DNA from 2 places in the Streptococcus sp. SCPM-O-B-15294 (M123) genome. Region 1 is predicted to be linked to the other one. Evidence: predicted binding sites of a transcription regulator. Region 1 holds the regulator's gene; the other holds the start of a gene.
What was found. Region 1 encodes Rex, which represses fermentation and respiration genes when NADH is low (regulators of the CRP and FNR family bind a similar motif). Its sites were predicted from a motif close to TTGTGAANTANTTCACAA; they were not measured.

Region 1 (8,113 bases):
AAGTCATTTTCTAAACGTCTCCTTCATTTTTTTTGGGCTTTCCCCATTCGGTTTTATTCTACCACTTTTACTATTCTTTGTCACGGTTTTACGCCTAATTTTAACGATGTAAACGTTTTTACTCTTGTGTTCCGAAGGAGAAAAAAAGTCCTAAATGTGTTATAATAGTATGGTGAATTAATTAAAGAGAGGCATTGTTTTAATGCAGGATAATAACTTAGTTGATGTTAACTTAACATCGGAAATGAAGACCAGTTTCATCGATTACGCTATGAGTGTTATCGTGTCTCGGGCTCTTCCTGACGTGCGAGATGGTTTAAAGCCAGTTCATCGTCGGATCCTTTATGGTATGAATGAACTTGGGGTTACACCAGATAAACCACATAAGAAATCTGCCCGTATTACTGGGGATGTTATGGGTAAATACCATCCACACGGTGACTCCTCTATTTATGAGGCTATGGTTCGGATGGCTCAATGGTGGAGCTATCGTTACATGCTTGTAGATGGGCATGGGAACTTTGGTTCAATGGATGGTGATGGAGCCGCGGCCCAGCGGTATACAGAAGCTCGTATGAGCAAGATTGCTCTTGAAATGCTTCGGGATATCAACAAGAATACAGTTGATTTCACAGATAACTATGACGCCAGTGAACGCGAACCAAACGTTCTTCCAGCTCGCTTCCCTAACTTGTTAGTCAATGGAGCGACAGGGATTGCGGTAGGGATGGCGACAAATATTCCTCCACACAACCTTGGTGAGTCTATTGATGCTGTCAAACTAATGATGGACAATCCTGATGTGACCACACGTGAACTAATGGAGGTGCTTCCTGGACCAGATTTCCCTACCGGAGCCTTGGTCATGGGCAAATCGGGTATTCATAAGGCCTATGAAACAGGAAAAGGCTCGATTGTCTTGCGGTCTCGGACGGAAATTGAAGAGACCAAGACAGGCCGTGAACGCATTGTCGTGACAGAATTTCCTTATATGGTCAACAAAACCAAAGTGCATGAGCATATCGTTCGTTTGGTTCAAGAAAAACGAATCGATGGGATTACAGCAGTTCGGGATGAGTCTAACCGGGAAGGGGTTCGTTTCGTCATTGAAGTCCGTCGCGATGCGTCAGCCAATGTTATCTTAAACAACCTCTTCAAGATGACCCAAATGCAAACCAACTTTGGTTTCAACATGTTGGCTATCCAAAATGGTGTCCCTAAGATTCTCTCTCTTCGTGAGATTTTAGGATCTTATATTGAGCACCAAAAAGAAGTGGTAACTCGTCGGACCATCTTTGATAAAGAGAAGGCAGAAGCACGTGCCCATATCTTGGAAGGTCTCTTAATCGCTCTTGATCACATCGATGAAGTGATTAAAATCATCCGTAATAGCCAGACAGATGCAGAAGCACAAGCAGAATTGATGAGTAAGTTCAAGCTTTCTGAGCGTCAAAGCCAAGCTATCTTGGATATGCGTCTTCGTCGTTTGACTGGTTTGGAACGTGACAAGATTCAAAGCGAATACGATGATCTCGTTGCCTTGATTGCTGATCTTGCTGATATTTTAGCCAAGCCAGAGCGTGTAGTTGCGATTATCAAGGAAGAATTGGACGAGGTCAAACGGAAGTTTGGAGATCCACGTCGGACAGAATTGATGGTAGGAGAAGTTCTATCACTAGAAGACGAAGACTTGATCGAAGAAAGCAATGTCTTGATTACTCTCTCTAACAAGGGTTACATTAAGCGATTGGATCAAGATGAATTTACTGCTCAAAAACGTGGGGGACGTGGTGTTCAAGGTACAGGGGTCAAAGATGATGACTTTGTCCGTGAATTGGTTTCTACCAGCACCCATGATCGTTTGCTCTTCTTTACCAATAAGGGACGGGTCTATCGTCTGAAAGGTTATGAAATCCCTGAATACGGCCGTACAGCTAAGGGGCTTCCGATTGTCAACTTGCTTAAGTTAGATGACGGAGAATCCATTCAGACCATTATTAACGTCGCTCAGGATCGTAGTGAAGACGCCTATCTCTTCTTTACAACCCGTTCAGGTTTAGTGAAACGGACCAGTGTAGCTGAGTTTGCCAATATTCGTCAAAATGGCTTGAAAGCTCTTAACCTTAAAGATGAGGATGAGCTGATCAACGTCTTCCTCACTGACGGAAATACGGACGTGATCATCGGGACTAAATTTGGTTATTCTGTCCGCTTCAAAGAGTCTGTCGTACGGAATATGGGGCGCTCGGCAACTGGGGTTCGAGGTGTCAACCTTCGCCCAGGCGACCAAGTGGTCGGTGCAAGCGTGATTACAGATCAAGATGAAGTATTGATCATCACTGAAAAGGGATACGGTAAACGCACGCGTGCTGATGAGTATCCAACAAAAGGACGTGGTGGTAAAGGGATTAAAACTGCTAATGTGGCTGATAAGAATGGTCCTCTGGCCGGTCTCATGACTGTCAAAGGAGATGAGGATTTGATGATTATCACCAATACAGGTGTCATGATTCGTACTAGCGTCGCTAATATTTCTCAAACTGGACGTTCGACCATGGGTGTGAAAGTGATGCGTCTGGATCAAGATGCCCAAATCGTAACCTTTACAACGGTTCAAGCTGACGAAAAAGATGAGTCAGAGACTGAGACTGAAAGTGAAGGGTAGGATAAATAATGGCTTCAAGAAGAAAAAAGAAGAAAACAAGCTTACGCAATCGCTTGATTAATATCTTTGCTACCTTACTGATCCTTTTGTCTATTGCCTTGATCTTTAATGCTCCGATTCGGAACATGATCATGGTGTGGCATACCAATCAGTACCAGGTCAGCAAGGTATCGAAAAAGACCATCGATAAGAATAAAGATGCCAAGACTAGCTTTGATTTTAAAGAAGTCAAATCGCTTTCTACAGAATCTGTTATCAATGCCCAGTGGCAGGCGCAGAAGTTGCCTGTTATTGGGGGGATAGCAATCCCTGAGTTGAAGATGAACCTTCCGATTTTTAAAGGCTTAGATAATGTGGGACTCTATTATGGGGCTGGTACCATGAAAGAGGACCAGGTTATGGGGGAAAGGAATTACTCCTTGGCTAGTCACCATGTCTTTGGTTTGACAGGGGCAAATGAAATGCTCTTTTCTCCATTAGAACATGCCAAAGCTGGAATGAAAATCTATATCACTGATAAGGAAAAGGTGTATACTTATGTCATCAATTCTGTTGAGACAGTTACACCAGATCGGGTCGATGTCATTGCAGATCGTGAAGGGGTTAATGAAATCACCTTGGTGACCTGTGAGGATGCTGCAGCAACTTATCGTACGATTGTAAAAGGGACTTTGGAAACTTCAGTAGATTACTCAAAAGCACCAAAAGATATACTGGAAGCTTTCACAAAATCTTATAATCAAATGCAATTATAATCAACTTAAAAAGAGGTCCTTGACCTCTTTTTTTTCTGTTAATTTTCTGCCAACTTGTAAGAGGATAGTCATAAAATGTTACCTGACTGACATATTTTTGCATGCTTTCTATTTTATAATAGAAGAGTGATAGAAAGAAGCTTGGAGGAACTGAATGCGCACAGAAGATATCTATACTTTGTTAAGAAACTTCTATGGCTTACTGGTCAATGATTTCCCTAAAACAGCGCTCATTACCAAGGGGATCTACGAAGTTGAACAGGTCTTCGAAACCATTGAAAACATTCCTGATGATCAAGAACACTTAGTTCGATACGAAATTCGTCAATTTCTTGCTTCTTTGGAACAAGTGCAAGAATGCTATAGAATTAACTTCTCAAATGAAGAAACTCGAATTCTTGAAAACTTAAGAGAAGTAGTTTGTCCAATTTAATTTATACAGAATCGTCCTTTTTCCTCCTCAATTGCGAATTATTAATTGAGGAGGTTTTTTATGTATCATATTGTATTTCAAGAAACTGGTCTCTTACCTAGAGAACGTTTGCTAACAGAAGGACCTGATAAGCTCAGTCATCAAGAATTGCTGTCCATCTTATTACGGACGGGGAACAAAAATAAACCAGTCTACGAGATCGCTCAAGACCTGTTGGGATCACTAAAGAGTTTAAAAGAACTAGCTAGTATGAGTTTTCAGGAGTTACAGGAAATTCCAGGAATTGGGAAAGTAAAGGCCATAGAGCTGATAGCTGCTATTGAACTAGGGAAACGAATACAGACTTCTGAAGTGATTGAAACAGAACAAATCATGAGTAGTCAAAAGTTGGCAAAAATGATGCAGCAAAAAATAGGCCATGAGAAACAGGAACATTTACTGGCCTTATATCTGAATACTCAAAATCAAATTATCCATCAGCAAGTGATTTTTATTGGAACAGTCAATCGTAGCATTGCAGAACCAAGAGAAATCTTGCACTATGCCATCAAGCATATGGCGACATCCTTAATCTTGGTTCACAACCACCCGTCCGGGATCATTCATCCTAGCAAGAATGATGATGGTGTCACCCAACAAATGATTGAAGCCTGCAATTGTCTAGGAATTGTTTTCCTGGACCATCTGATTGTCTCAACTGATGATTATTATAGCTACCGGGAAGAAACAGATTTATTGGTATAGAAAAAGAGAGTGGGACAGAAATCGGTAATTCGTTAGAATTCGATTTTGTCGTCCCACCTCCGCACAGTTGAGTAGGGCTGTAAAAGCTGATAAAATCAGCGTGGTAGAGCCCACTCAACCACTGCGTCTTGCTCAACAATCCAAAGACAATTGAGAGGCTAGGACTTTTGTCCCAGCCTCTTTGCTTATCATGTATTCTTACGCATAAAGTAGAGAAGGGTTTGTAGTTCACTGGTTAGGTCGACATATTGGACTACCACATCTTTTGGAACTGTTAAGTGTACGGGAGAAAAGCTAAGGATTCCCTTGATACCAGCTTCAACCAGTAAATCTGCAACTTCTTGAGATTTTACACTTGGAACGGTTAAAATGGCTGTTTGAATCTCTTGTCCCTCAAGTTTTTCTTTTAGTGTGGAGATGCCGTAAATCGGAATACCATCTTTACTTTTAGTGCCGACTAACTTATGATCATCCGTATCGAATGCCATGACAATTTTCATTTTGTTTCGCTCATGGAAGCGATAGTGAAGAAGGGCACTCCCCATATTTCCAATCCCGACAATAGCAACATTGGTGATGGAGTTATCATTCAAGAGATCAGCAAAGAAGTTCATTAACTTTTTGACATCATAACCAAAACCACGTCGTCCAAGCTCTCCAAAGTAGGAGAAGTCTCGACGAACAGTTGCGGAATCAATCCCGATGGCTTCAGCGATCTGTTTTGAATTTGCTCGCTCAATTTTCTCTGCATTAAAGCGTTTAAAAATGCGGTAATACAAGGAGAGTCGTTTAGCAGTAGCACGAGGAATTGGATTAGTCTTATCTTGTTTCACAATATCACAACCTTTCAAATCTATTTTATAAAAAGTTTGTGAATAAAGCAACTATCTTCTACTAAAAAAACACCAAAACGGTGTTTTTCTTTCTTAATTGGAATTTCTTAAACTCTGATCAAACTGAATCAGATAGCGATAGAAGTCACCGATTTTTCCAGTGAAAGGTAAGGTTTGCCCCTTGTAGGTCACAGAAACAACCTGATAGGAATCTGGAATGGTCACACAACCTGAGAAGGCTAATAGACAGTGATCGATGTTGTCGTAGCTAACCTGACGTTCCTTCTGATATGCATCCAAATAGGTGAGGACTACAGGACTATTGGTCATTACTTTTCAATCCTTTCAAAGATTTCACGTTCAACTAAACTGTCCATGAGGAAGTAGAATTTTTGTTGGATAATCTTGTTTTCTGGGTTTTTAAAAATATTTACCAAACGAAGGCCTGACTTGTCAGTAATGTTAATTTTAAATCCTGTTAAATCCTTATTGATGATAATTTTTAACTTAAAGCCATCTCCACTATTTGGAATAGCTTCTAACAAACGATTTAATTCGTAGTTTCCAACCTTTGTTTGTGCAAAGGTATTGTCGCGTAGGGTATATTTTTTAATATTTGGATGGATTGCGTATGTGTAATCGCAGTTTGGTAATGAGACAGATGTTTCAAATGCCATGTAATTCTCCTAAAATTTTGTGAATAGTTGTTATAAAAGTATCGACTTCAGCAGTCGTATTGAATTCGGATAAACTAATGCGAATAGATTCCTTCAAGCGAGGTGAATCTTCGCCATAATAAGCTGCAAGGACATGACTTGGCTGAACAGTCCCCGCAGTACAAGCCGAGCCAGTTGATACTGAAATTCCCGCCATATCTAAACGAAGCAGTAAGATATCATTGATGATACCTGGGAAGCCGATGTTTAAGACATGAGGAAGTTTGGAGTCTGTGCTATTCAGATAGAAATCTAAATCTTCTAGGCCTGTTAGGATACGTTCAGATAAGCTCTGAATGTACTGATAATTTGCGTCTAACTGCTCAGTTGCTTCTTTGAGGGCTTGAGCCATTCCAGCAATTGAAATCAAGTTCTCTGTACTAGCTCGACGTTTGTCTTCTTGGTCACCACCGTGTAAGAGATTGAAGAAGTCAGGCTTTTTAGCATAGAGAAGACCAACTCCCTTAGGCCCGTGAAATTTATGGGCCGATGCGGTTAGAAAATCAACTCCTAGCTCTTCAGGGGCTACAGCAAGTTTACCAACGGCTTGAACAGCATCGACATGAAAAGCAGCAGGATGGTCTTTTAAAAGGTCTGAAATGTCCTTGATAGGCAAGAGATCACCCGTTTCGTTGTTGGCATACATGGTGGATACTAAAACTGTATCGGGACGAAGTGCAGCTCGAATATCTTCAGGTCGAATCTTTTGATCGACCGGTTGAATGATGGTTACTTCAAATCCATATTCTTGGACCAAGTACTCAATCGGTTCCAGGACGGCATGGTGCTCAATAGCCGTGGTAATAATATGCTTCCCTTGCTGTCTATGTTTGAGACAGTAGCCCTTTATAACAGTGTTATTGCTTTCGGTCCCGCCAGAAGTGAAGATAATCTGTTGACTAGAGGTCTTTAAACAAGTTGCAACGCATTCCCTAGCGTCTCTAAGAATCTTTTTCGCTTGGCGACCGTGGGAGTGGAGACTAGAGGGATTTCCGAAACTGGTTTCCATCGTTTCTGTCATCACCTTGATTACTCCTGGGCTTAGGGGAGTGGTTGCCGCATTGTCAAAATAAATCACGCCATCACCTTATTTCTTGTGGTATGCAAATAGTGGACTAACTGGTTTACGCTCTTGGATACGTACAAGGGCATCTCCAATCAATTCACTTGCAGTAATGTATTTTACATTTTTTGGTTTTTGCTCTTTGGTTGCTACAGAGTCTGTAACCAAAATCTCTTTAATCGGTGCTTGATTCAGTAGGTCTGCGGCTCCCTTAACGAAAAGTCCGTGACTAGAAACGGCATAAATCTCAGTGGCGCCGTCGCGTTGAACAATTTTTGCAGCCTCAGAGAAGGTTTTTCCTGTATTTAGAATATCATCGATCAGGATTGCTTTTTTACCTTTAACATCCCCTATGATGTAGCCCTCGTCACGGCTGGAATCGTCTTGGGCGTAGTCGATGATAGCAATTGGGGCATCTAGATATTCAGCAAGATTGCGTGCGCGTTTCACTCCAGAATTTTTAGGGCTGACAACCACTACATCTGAACCGGTTAAACCTTGTTTGATATAGTGATCCGCAAATAGAGGAATCGTGAACAAGTTGTCTACTGGGATATCGAAGAAGCCTTGTACTTGAACCGCATGAAGATCGAGGGTTACAACACGGTCTACCCCTGCCTTGACAAGCATGTTGGCAACTAATTTTGCTGTAATTGGTTCGCGAGGAGCAGCAGTGCGGTCTTGACGAGCATACCCAAAGTATGGAAGGACCACGTTTACGGTATGGGCACTTGCTCGTTGGCAAGCATCTACCATGATTAACAATTCCATTAAGTGATTGTTCACTGGGAAGCTAGTAGATTGGATGATGTAAATATCATATCCACGCACACTTTCTTCGATATTAATTTGGATTTCACCATCTGAGAATTGACGTGAAGAAAGCTTTCCGAGTGGGATGCCA
Region 2 (8,113 bases), on a different contig from region 1:
AATTCATCGTTCAAACATGGAATATTCTATACAATTCTGGACGTGATTTTGGCCGTAGTATCATCAATGGCATCGTGCACTAGAAAGGAGCAAGCATGAAACTCGAAGAAACACGTTTTAGAAGCTTGTCCGAGCAGGAACTCAGCCATGTAGATGGTGGATCCGTCTGGATCACTGTTGGACTAATCGCTACTCCCCTTCTCATGGGAACCTTCGCTGGCGCCTTTGACGAATACGCTCGCAAACGAGGCAAATAGTAACACTTCTTTATCATCTCACTTAACAGTACAAACATCCCAGCTATCATTCTATAGCTGGGATGTTCTATTGTTTAAACGATCTTTTTAAGCAAAAAAATGAGGCTGGGACAAAAGTCCTAGCCTCTCAATTATTTTTTGATTGTCGAGCAAGACGCAGTGGTTGAGTGGGCTCTACTACGCTGATTTCATCAGCTTTTACAGCCCTACTCAACTGTGCGGAGGTGGGACGACGAAATCGAATTCTAACGAATTACCGATTTCTGTCCCACTCTCATTTTTCTATCTTATTTAGGTGATGGATCTATCCAACTTCTTAGCTGAGGTCGTTATCAATAATGACTTTCAAGGCATTGTTTTCGCCAGCATGTTTGAAAATTTCGTATGCCTTTTCTGCTTCTGACAGTTTGAAATGATGGGTCACCAACTTCGTTGCATCAATCTTACCAGATTTCAAGACGTTAAGAAGCATTTCAGTTGTATTGGCATTAACCAAACCGGTATTGAGCGTAATGTTCTTGATCCAAAGGTCATCAAGATTGAAGCTAACTGGTTTACCATGCACTCCGACGTTGGCAATATGACCGCCGACAGAGATAATATTTTGACAGACATCAAAGGTAGCTGGATATCCCACACATTCCATGGAGATATCAACACCACGACCATCAGTCACTTCATTGATAAAGGCCTTGATTTCATCAATATCACTTGAACAGATGGTATGAGTAGCTCCAAACTTCTTAGAGGCTTCGAGACGTGACCCTGACAAGTCTACCATGATAATGGTAGCTGGTGAGAAGAATTGTACAGTTAAGAGAGCTGCCAAACCGATCGGCCCTGCACCAACGATACAAACGTTGTCTCCAGGTTTCACGTGAGAAGGAAGAACACCAATTTCATAGGAAGTCGGAAGAATGTCTGAGAGCATAACCAAGGCTTCGTCATCTACAGAAGCTGGTGCATGATAGAGACTGCCGTCTGCGTGAGGGATATGGACATACTCTGCTTGGGTACCGTTGATCAAGTGGCCAAGGATCCAGCCCCCATCTTCACAGTGGGAAGGCAAGCCACGTTTACAGTAGTAGCAAGTGTTACAAGCTGTTACGCAAGAGATGATAACCTTGTCTCCTACCTTAAAGTTCGTAACCGCTTCGCCGACTTCTTCGACAATCCCAATTCCTTCGTGACCCAGAATGGTCCCTTCTTTACAAGCTGGAACATCACCACCCAAAATATGGAGGTCTGTTCCACAAATAGTCGTTTTCACTAAACGAACAATCGCATCAGTTGGTTTCTTGATCACTGGTTTTGGTTGATCAATCAACTGAAGATTTCCTGCGGATACATATGTTGCTGCTTTCATAAGCGACTCCTTTTTTGTTGGTTTCATCAAACCATTTTATTACAGTTTTTACTTTGTGAATATTATAACATATAAAGTAAGCGCTTGCAACATATTTATTAGATTTCTTTAAAAGATCATTTTCAGATCACAAAAACCAATTTTAGCATTAAAACAAAGAAAAATCCCCCGCTCTTTTGAGCGAGGGATAGCTGATAAACATCAGTTGTTCTCTAGTGTCTTATTTACGACGTCCTGGACGTTCTTTGTAACCATAGTATGCATCTTCGATGATTTCTTGCATGTGGTCTACCATTGGAAGACGTGGGTTAGCTGGTGAACATTGATCTTCGTAAGCAAGGAAGGCCAATTCACGAGAATGTTTCTTCCATTCTTTTTCGTCGATTCCTTGTGCTTTGAAGTTCATTTCGATACCTACGCGCTCACCAAGTTCGTATACAGCTTTTGCATAAGCTTCAACTGCTTCTTCTGGTGTAGAGCATGGAAGTCCTAGCATACGAGCGATGTCTTGATACTTCTCATCTGCACGGTAGTAGTTGTACTTAGGCCATGTTGCTGTCTTAGCTGGGCGTGTACCGTTGTAGCGGATAACGTATGGAAGCAAGATCGCATTGGTCCGTCCGTGAATGGTGTGGAATTGCGCACCAATCTTGTGGGCCATTGAGTGAGAAATACCTAAGAAGGCATTCGCAAAGGCCATACCTGCGATGGTTGACGCATTGTGCATCTTTTCGCGTGAGTGGAAGTCCGCGTTCTTCACTGAGCTTTCCAAGTTTTCGAAGACAAGTTTGATGGCTTGAAGCGCAAGACCATCTGTGTAGTCACTGGCCATTTGAGATACGTAAGCTTCAGTCGCATGAGTCAAGACGTCCATACCAGTGTCCGCTGCAACAGATCCTGGAATTGTCAATACCAAAGCAGGGTCTACGATTGCCACAGTTGGTGTCAATGAGTAGTCAGCGATTGGGTATTTACGGTTGTTTGCTTTATCAGAGATAACGGCAAATGGCGTTACTTCAGATCCTGTACCAGATGTAGTTGGGATCGCAATGAATTTAGTCTTCTTACCAAGCAATGGGAATTTGAAGGCACGTTTACGGATATCCATGAATTTTTGTACAAGGTCACGGAAATCCACTTCTGGTTGCTCGTAGAAGAGCCACATAACTTTGGCAGCATCCATTGGTGATCCACCACCAAGAGCGATGATTGTATCTGGTTTGAAGGAACGCATAATCTCAGTACCACGTTCAACTGTAGTGATATCTGGATCTGGTTCTACATCAGCAAAGATTTGGTAAACTACCTTATTGCGACGAAGGTCAAGCTGTTCGATGATACGATCAAGGAAACCAAGCTCTACCATAGCGTGGTCTGTAACGATCATGACACGTTCAACGTCACGACATTTTTGTAAGTATTCAATTGAATCACGTTCAAAGTATGTTTTTGAAGGAAGTTTCATCCATTGCATGTTATTTCTCCGGCGTCCGACTTTTTTGATATTCAAGAGGTTGATGGCACTAACGTTGTCCCCAACAGAGTTGCGTCCGTAAGAACCACATCCAAGTGTCAATGATGGCAAGAAGGCATTGTAAACATCCCCGATACCACCGAAAGTCGAAGGAGAGTTGCAGATCACACGAATGGCTTTAACTGCTTTACCAAATTCTTTGGTCAATTCTTCGTCAGCTGTATGGATGGCAGCTGAGTGACCAAGACCGTTGAATTCAACCATTTGGCGAGCTTTGTTAATTCCGTCTTCACGGCTTTCAGATTTCAAGACAGCGATGACTGGTGACAATTTTTCACGAGTCAAAGGCTCTTTTTCACCAACTTCTTTACATTCTGCCGCAAGGATATTGGTTCCTTCTGGAACTGAGAAGCCAGCTTGTTCAGCGATCCATGCTGCTGGTTTCCCAACGATGTCCGCATTCAATTTCGCACCCGCACAGTTCTTGCTGTTGGCTTTCACACCGAAGCAGAACTCTTCAAGAAGGGCTTTTTCTTTTTTGTTAACAAAGTAAGTGTGGTAAGATTTGAATTCTTCAACAAACTCATCGTAGATTTCTTTATCGATGATGACCGCTTGTTCAGACGCACAGACCATACCATTGTCAAATGATTTAGACATAACGATATCGTGTGCTGCTTGGCGGATATTGGCTGATTTTTCAACATAAGCAGGTACGTTTCCGGCACCAACCCCAAGAGCTGGCTTCCCACATGAGTATGCTGCTTTAACCATGGCGTTACCACCGGTCGCAAGGATAGTCGCAACTCCTTCGTGGTTCATCAGGGCACTGGTTGCTTCCATAGATGGTTGCGTAATCCATTGCACACAGTTTTCAGGAGCTCCTGCTTTAATCGCTGCATCGCGGACGATTTGTGCCGCATGAGCTGATGATTCTTGAGCTGATGGGTGGAAGGCAAAGACGATAGGGTTCCGTGTCTTCAAGGAAATCAAAGCTTTAAAGATTGCTGTTGAAGTAGGGTTGGTTGTAGGAGTGATCCCGCAGACAACTCCGACTGGCTCAGCAATAAGGGTCAAACCAGTGACGTCATCTTCTGAAATGACACCAACTGTTTTCGTATGACGCATGTTATTTACTACGTGTTCACAAGCGAACAAGTTCTTAGTCGCCTTGTCTTCAAAGACTCCACGACCAGTTTCTTCATAGGCATGAAGAGCGAGCTCACCGTGTGCGTCAAGAGCTGCTACAGATGCTTTCGCCACAATGTAGTCGACTTGCTCCTGATCCAATTTGCGCATTTCTTCAAGCGCTACGAGCGCTTTTTGCACCAACTCGTCTACGTGTTTTTCAGCAGCGAGTTTCTTTTCTTCAGGTGAGAGAGTTTTTTTATCAGCCATTTGATGCTTTCCTCCAATGTTTGAAACCCTTATCCTTTTCCGGAACTTTTTCCTGTTTTCAGAAACTTTCAAGAATAGTGTAAGAAATTTCGATTTGTTAATTTTTTCACAATATTATTGTACTCTATTTTAGAAAATTTGTAAATAGTTTCACAAAGATTTTTTTAACTTTTTTCCATGAACCCTCCTTCTCCTTCTATACAGGAGTATTTTCAAGAAAAAATTGAAGGATTTTTTTGAGAACGCACTTCAATTTCACAAACAAATATTTTCACGCAATTTTTGTAAGCGTTTTCTTAATTTTACTAAAAAAAGCAATTTTCTTCAAGCGAAAATTGCTTAAATTATATAGTAAATTTTAGGGTTTAACCGGTCCCTGATTAGCTTGATCAACTGCTTCTTTCACGACGTTGGCATACAAGTTTCCTCCGACATCGATGGAACCATCTGATTCTAAACCAAAGTGGACACTATCCGTTCCAGCCCAAATCTCTGGATTATCGATAGCAACTTGGTACCAGTCTGCTACATAGACATAGTCATATTTTTTAGCCAACTCCAGCTGATACTGTCGAGTCTGAACGGTAACGCTATTGCTATCATTGGCTTCACGCCCATCATATGGGGTCACAAAGATTAAGCGATGTCCTTTTGGTAGTTCTTGAACAAACTTATCCAACAATTCTTGATAATTATTAGAAGAGTTGGTTCCAAGAGCGATTACCACGTTCTTGAGCAAGACTCTATTGGCAATATCCGTTTCATATACTTTTAAGCCCGAGTCCAGATTGCGGCTCACCAAAGCATCTAATTGGATATCTGGCAGAACTTGTTTCAGATAATCTGATGCCCGGAGGTTTACAGAATCTCCGATCATGGTCACGCCATCTGACACATTGTAGGAAGTCGCTGAAGCATTGTCAACTTGGGCACGCGTGATCTGCATCTTGCTGTCGGATTGACGAAGCCCTTCGGTAATCAAGTTTTCATCAAAGGCTCCGACGCGTGGCGCAAAGAGTGCAATTCCAAACATGAGCAAGGTCAAGGGAATCGCGCTGTAAAAAAGTGGTTTCGTGAAACTTCTGAGATCCATCGAGATCCCGAAAATCTTCGGTTCACGCCCAGCCAAGGTTGGTTCAATAATATAGAAACTCAAGGCAGCAAGACTAAAGGATACAAGCGCTGTTAATAGAGAAGCCCAGCCATTGGTCATTAATGGAGAAAAGATGATGTAAAATGGCCAGTGGAAGAGATAAACCCCATAACTGGTATCTGCTATAAAGGTAATTACTGCTGGTTCTTTCTGATTCGGTGTCTTTTCATGAAGGACACGCGTCATCACAATCATCACAGATGCAGCAAAAGTTGCTACTAAAAAGCCAAATAAATAGGTCCAAACACTATCAAAGGGAAGGATAAAGGTCAAGACCAACAAAACTAGAAAAGCACCCGCTAAAATCGCTAACGTCTTCTGTAGAGATAGCTTCTTCACTAATTGAGTAAGATTTGGGCTGGTCGTTGTAATCCCTGTCACTGTCGCTAAAGCACTCCCCACAAAGAAAGGAAAGACGTGAGCGATACTAGAAAAGTAGACATTGGACAAATTCTTGGTGACCAGCGCTCCGACAAAGAAGGTCAGGAAAGTCACCAAAAAGAGACCTGTCGAAGATAGGAAGATATAGCCTCTATATTGGCCAACTGATTTAGCTTTTTTACCCAAAAACCAAGCCAAGAGCGCCCAGAGGACATAGTAATGAACTTCAAGAGCCAAACTCCAAGTATGAATGAACAGATGGGGGATGAACTGACTTTCGTAACTTCCGCCACTTAACATCTCATAGAAGTTGGTCACAAAGCCAAAGACGGCTGCAATCTGTGTCCCAATCCCAGCAATAAAGTCTCGTCTGACCAAGAAGGTAAAAGGCATGACCAGCAAGACCATAAAGACTAAAGGAGGGACAATCCGGTAGAAGCGTCGGCGAAGGAAGCCCTTGAGATCAATTTTTTGATGACGGGCAAACTCATCGATCAGAAGAGCCGTGATCAAAAATCCTGAGAAAGTAAAGAAGATATCGACTCCAATAAATCCACCAGGAAAAACTTTTTGAAAGAAATGGTAGAGAAGAACGAGAAGAAGTCCCGTTATCCGTACCAATGAAAACCATTTAATTCGCATTTTGATAAATTCCTTGTTTAAACGTTCCCTTATAAACGACATTTTGTTCTGTCGTCAAGGTTCCCTGGCCTTCTGGTTGGCCATTGACAAATTCACCTTCATATTTCCAGCCAGCCTTGGCTGTAAAGGTTCCATAACCGCTAAAGGTCCCATTGACAAAATTGCCCTTGTAGGTGTCCCCGTTCTCAAAGGTCACCGTCCCTTGGCCATTCATCTTGCCTCGGACGACACTTCCGTCGTAGCGAATAGCTCCCTTATCGAGGGTCAACACACCTCCGAAAGGAATGGAGGAAAGAAAAACCCACAAAGCAGACAGAACAATAATCCCCAAGGACAAGCGTTCAATATTCTCTCTCGTAACATAGACCTTATAGGTCTCATATAATTCTTTTATTTTTTCCATACTCTGTTCATTCTTTTTATCTTCAGCCGGTTAGTCCTTTAAGGAGCCAGTCCGAAACTAATCTTCTAATCGGTCCAACCACTCTTGACAACCAGCTAGGACACGGCGATAGGTCTCTTCGAAATCTCCTGTGTACCATGGATCTGGGACACTTTCTCCTGCAAAGAGATGAATCTTGTGCTCTGTTCCAGGCGGTGCCATTCGTTTGAGGTCAGCCACATTGTTTTCATCCATCCCTAAGATCAGATCAAAGGTATGAAAATCTTGGTCACTGATTTGAAGGGATGTTTTAGACGTATCATAGGGCACACCATGACTGCGAAAAATCTTTTGAGTCCCTTGGTGAATAGGGTTCCCGTGCTCCCAGTTGGAGGTAGCACGACTTTCAATCTCATACTGGTTGGTCAAATCCTTCATGACAAACTCCGCCATGGGGCTCCGACAAATATTTCCTAAACACACAAATACGATTTTTTTCATGACAGCACCTCCTTTCTATTATAACAGAATGTAAGAAAAATATAATCTGCTAAAATTATAATTTTGAGGCAAGACGAAAAAAGCCTGTCCACCGTTGAAGTGGGCTGACTTTCTTTTTTTATTCAGGCAGGATGATCTGAAGGGCTGGCCATTTTCGTTTCCAATCTTTCTTCCGCATACGCTCTGTATAAACTGCCAAACGCTCGGGACTAGCTAAAAAATGTGGAGTCGGCTGAACGATGAAGTCTTCGATATCCCTTGTCCCATAGGGGAGAAAGAGCTCTAGCTGACCATCATTCCTTAAGCAAACTGCAAGAGCTGTACACTGCTCGGGGTATTTGGAAACCGCATCACAGGCATTGCGATAAGGAGCTGTCCCCGGGCTATGCTGGTGCATGTAGACTTGGTTTTTGACTTCCCAAGCGTACTGGGGATAGGTCTTCTTTAATTCTTGCTCGATCTGCAGAGTCTCCTCATAGCTAATCGCAGGGTCATAAAAGACCAGATCCAGATCTGTCGACGCGTCAAATCCTGGTCTTCCAGAGAGCTGGTTCCAGAT

Region 2: a site for Rex is predicted at 4,590-4,607, ahead of adhE (bifunctional acetaldehyde-CoA/alcohol dehydrogenase). Genes of this name have one in related genera too.

Annotation. Positions count from the first base shown of each region.
Region 1 covers NZ_JBYQGU010000003.1:105,131-113,243, forward strand. Annotated here, with positions in the region: gene AC3E8G_RS03465 (L-lactate dehydrogenase) at 1-7, opposite strand, end outside; gene gyrA (DNA gyrase subunit A) at 203-2,665, shown strand; gene AC3E8G_RS03475 (class A sortase) at 2,674-3,420, shown strand; gene AC3E8G_RS03480 (porphobilinogen deaminase) at 3,575-3,853, shown strand; gene radC (RadC family protein) at 3,914-4,597, shown strand; gene AC3E8G_RS03490 (redox-sensing transcriptional repressor Rex) at 4,786-5,430, opposite strand; gene AC3E8G_RS03495 (DUF4649 family protein) at 5,524-5,760, opposite strand; gene AC3E8G_RS03500 (DUF1831 domain-containing protein) at 5,760-6,107, opposite strand; gene AC3E8G_RS03505 (cysteine desulfurase family protein) at 6,097-7,224, opposite strand; gene AC3E8G_RS03510 (ribose-phosphate diphosphokinase) at 7,234-8,113, opposite strand, start outside.
Region 2 covers NZ_JBYQGU010000011.1:35,733-43,845, reverse strand. Annotated here, with positions in the region: gene AC3E8G_RS07765 (alcohol dehydrogenase) at 1-83, shown strand, start outside; gene AC3E8G_RS07760 (hypothetical protein) at 96-257, shown strand; gene AC3E8G_RS07755 (zinc-dependent alcohol dehydrogenase family protein) at 574-1,623, opposite strand; gene adhE (bifunctional acetaldehyde-CoA/alcohol dehydrogenase) at 1,844-4,495, opposite strand; gene AC3E8G_RS07745 (acyltransferase family protein) at 4,854-6,671, opposite strand; gene AC3E8G_RS07740 (MORN repeat-containing protein) at 6,661-7,074, opposite strand; gene AC3E8G_RS07735 (low molecular weight protein-tyrosine-phosphatase) at 7,132-7,554, opposite strand; gene AC3E8G_RS07730 (nucleotidyltransferase family protein) at 7,673-8,113, opposite strand, start outside.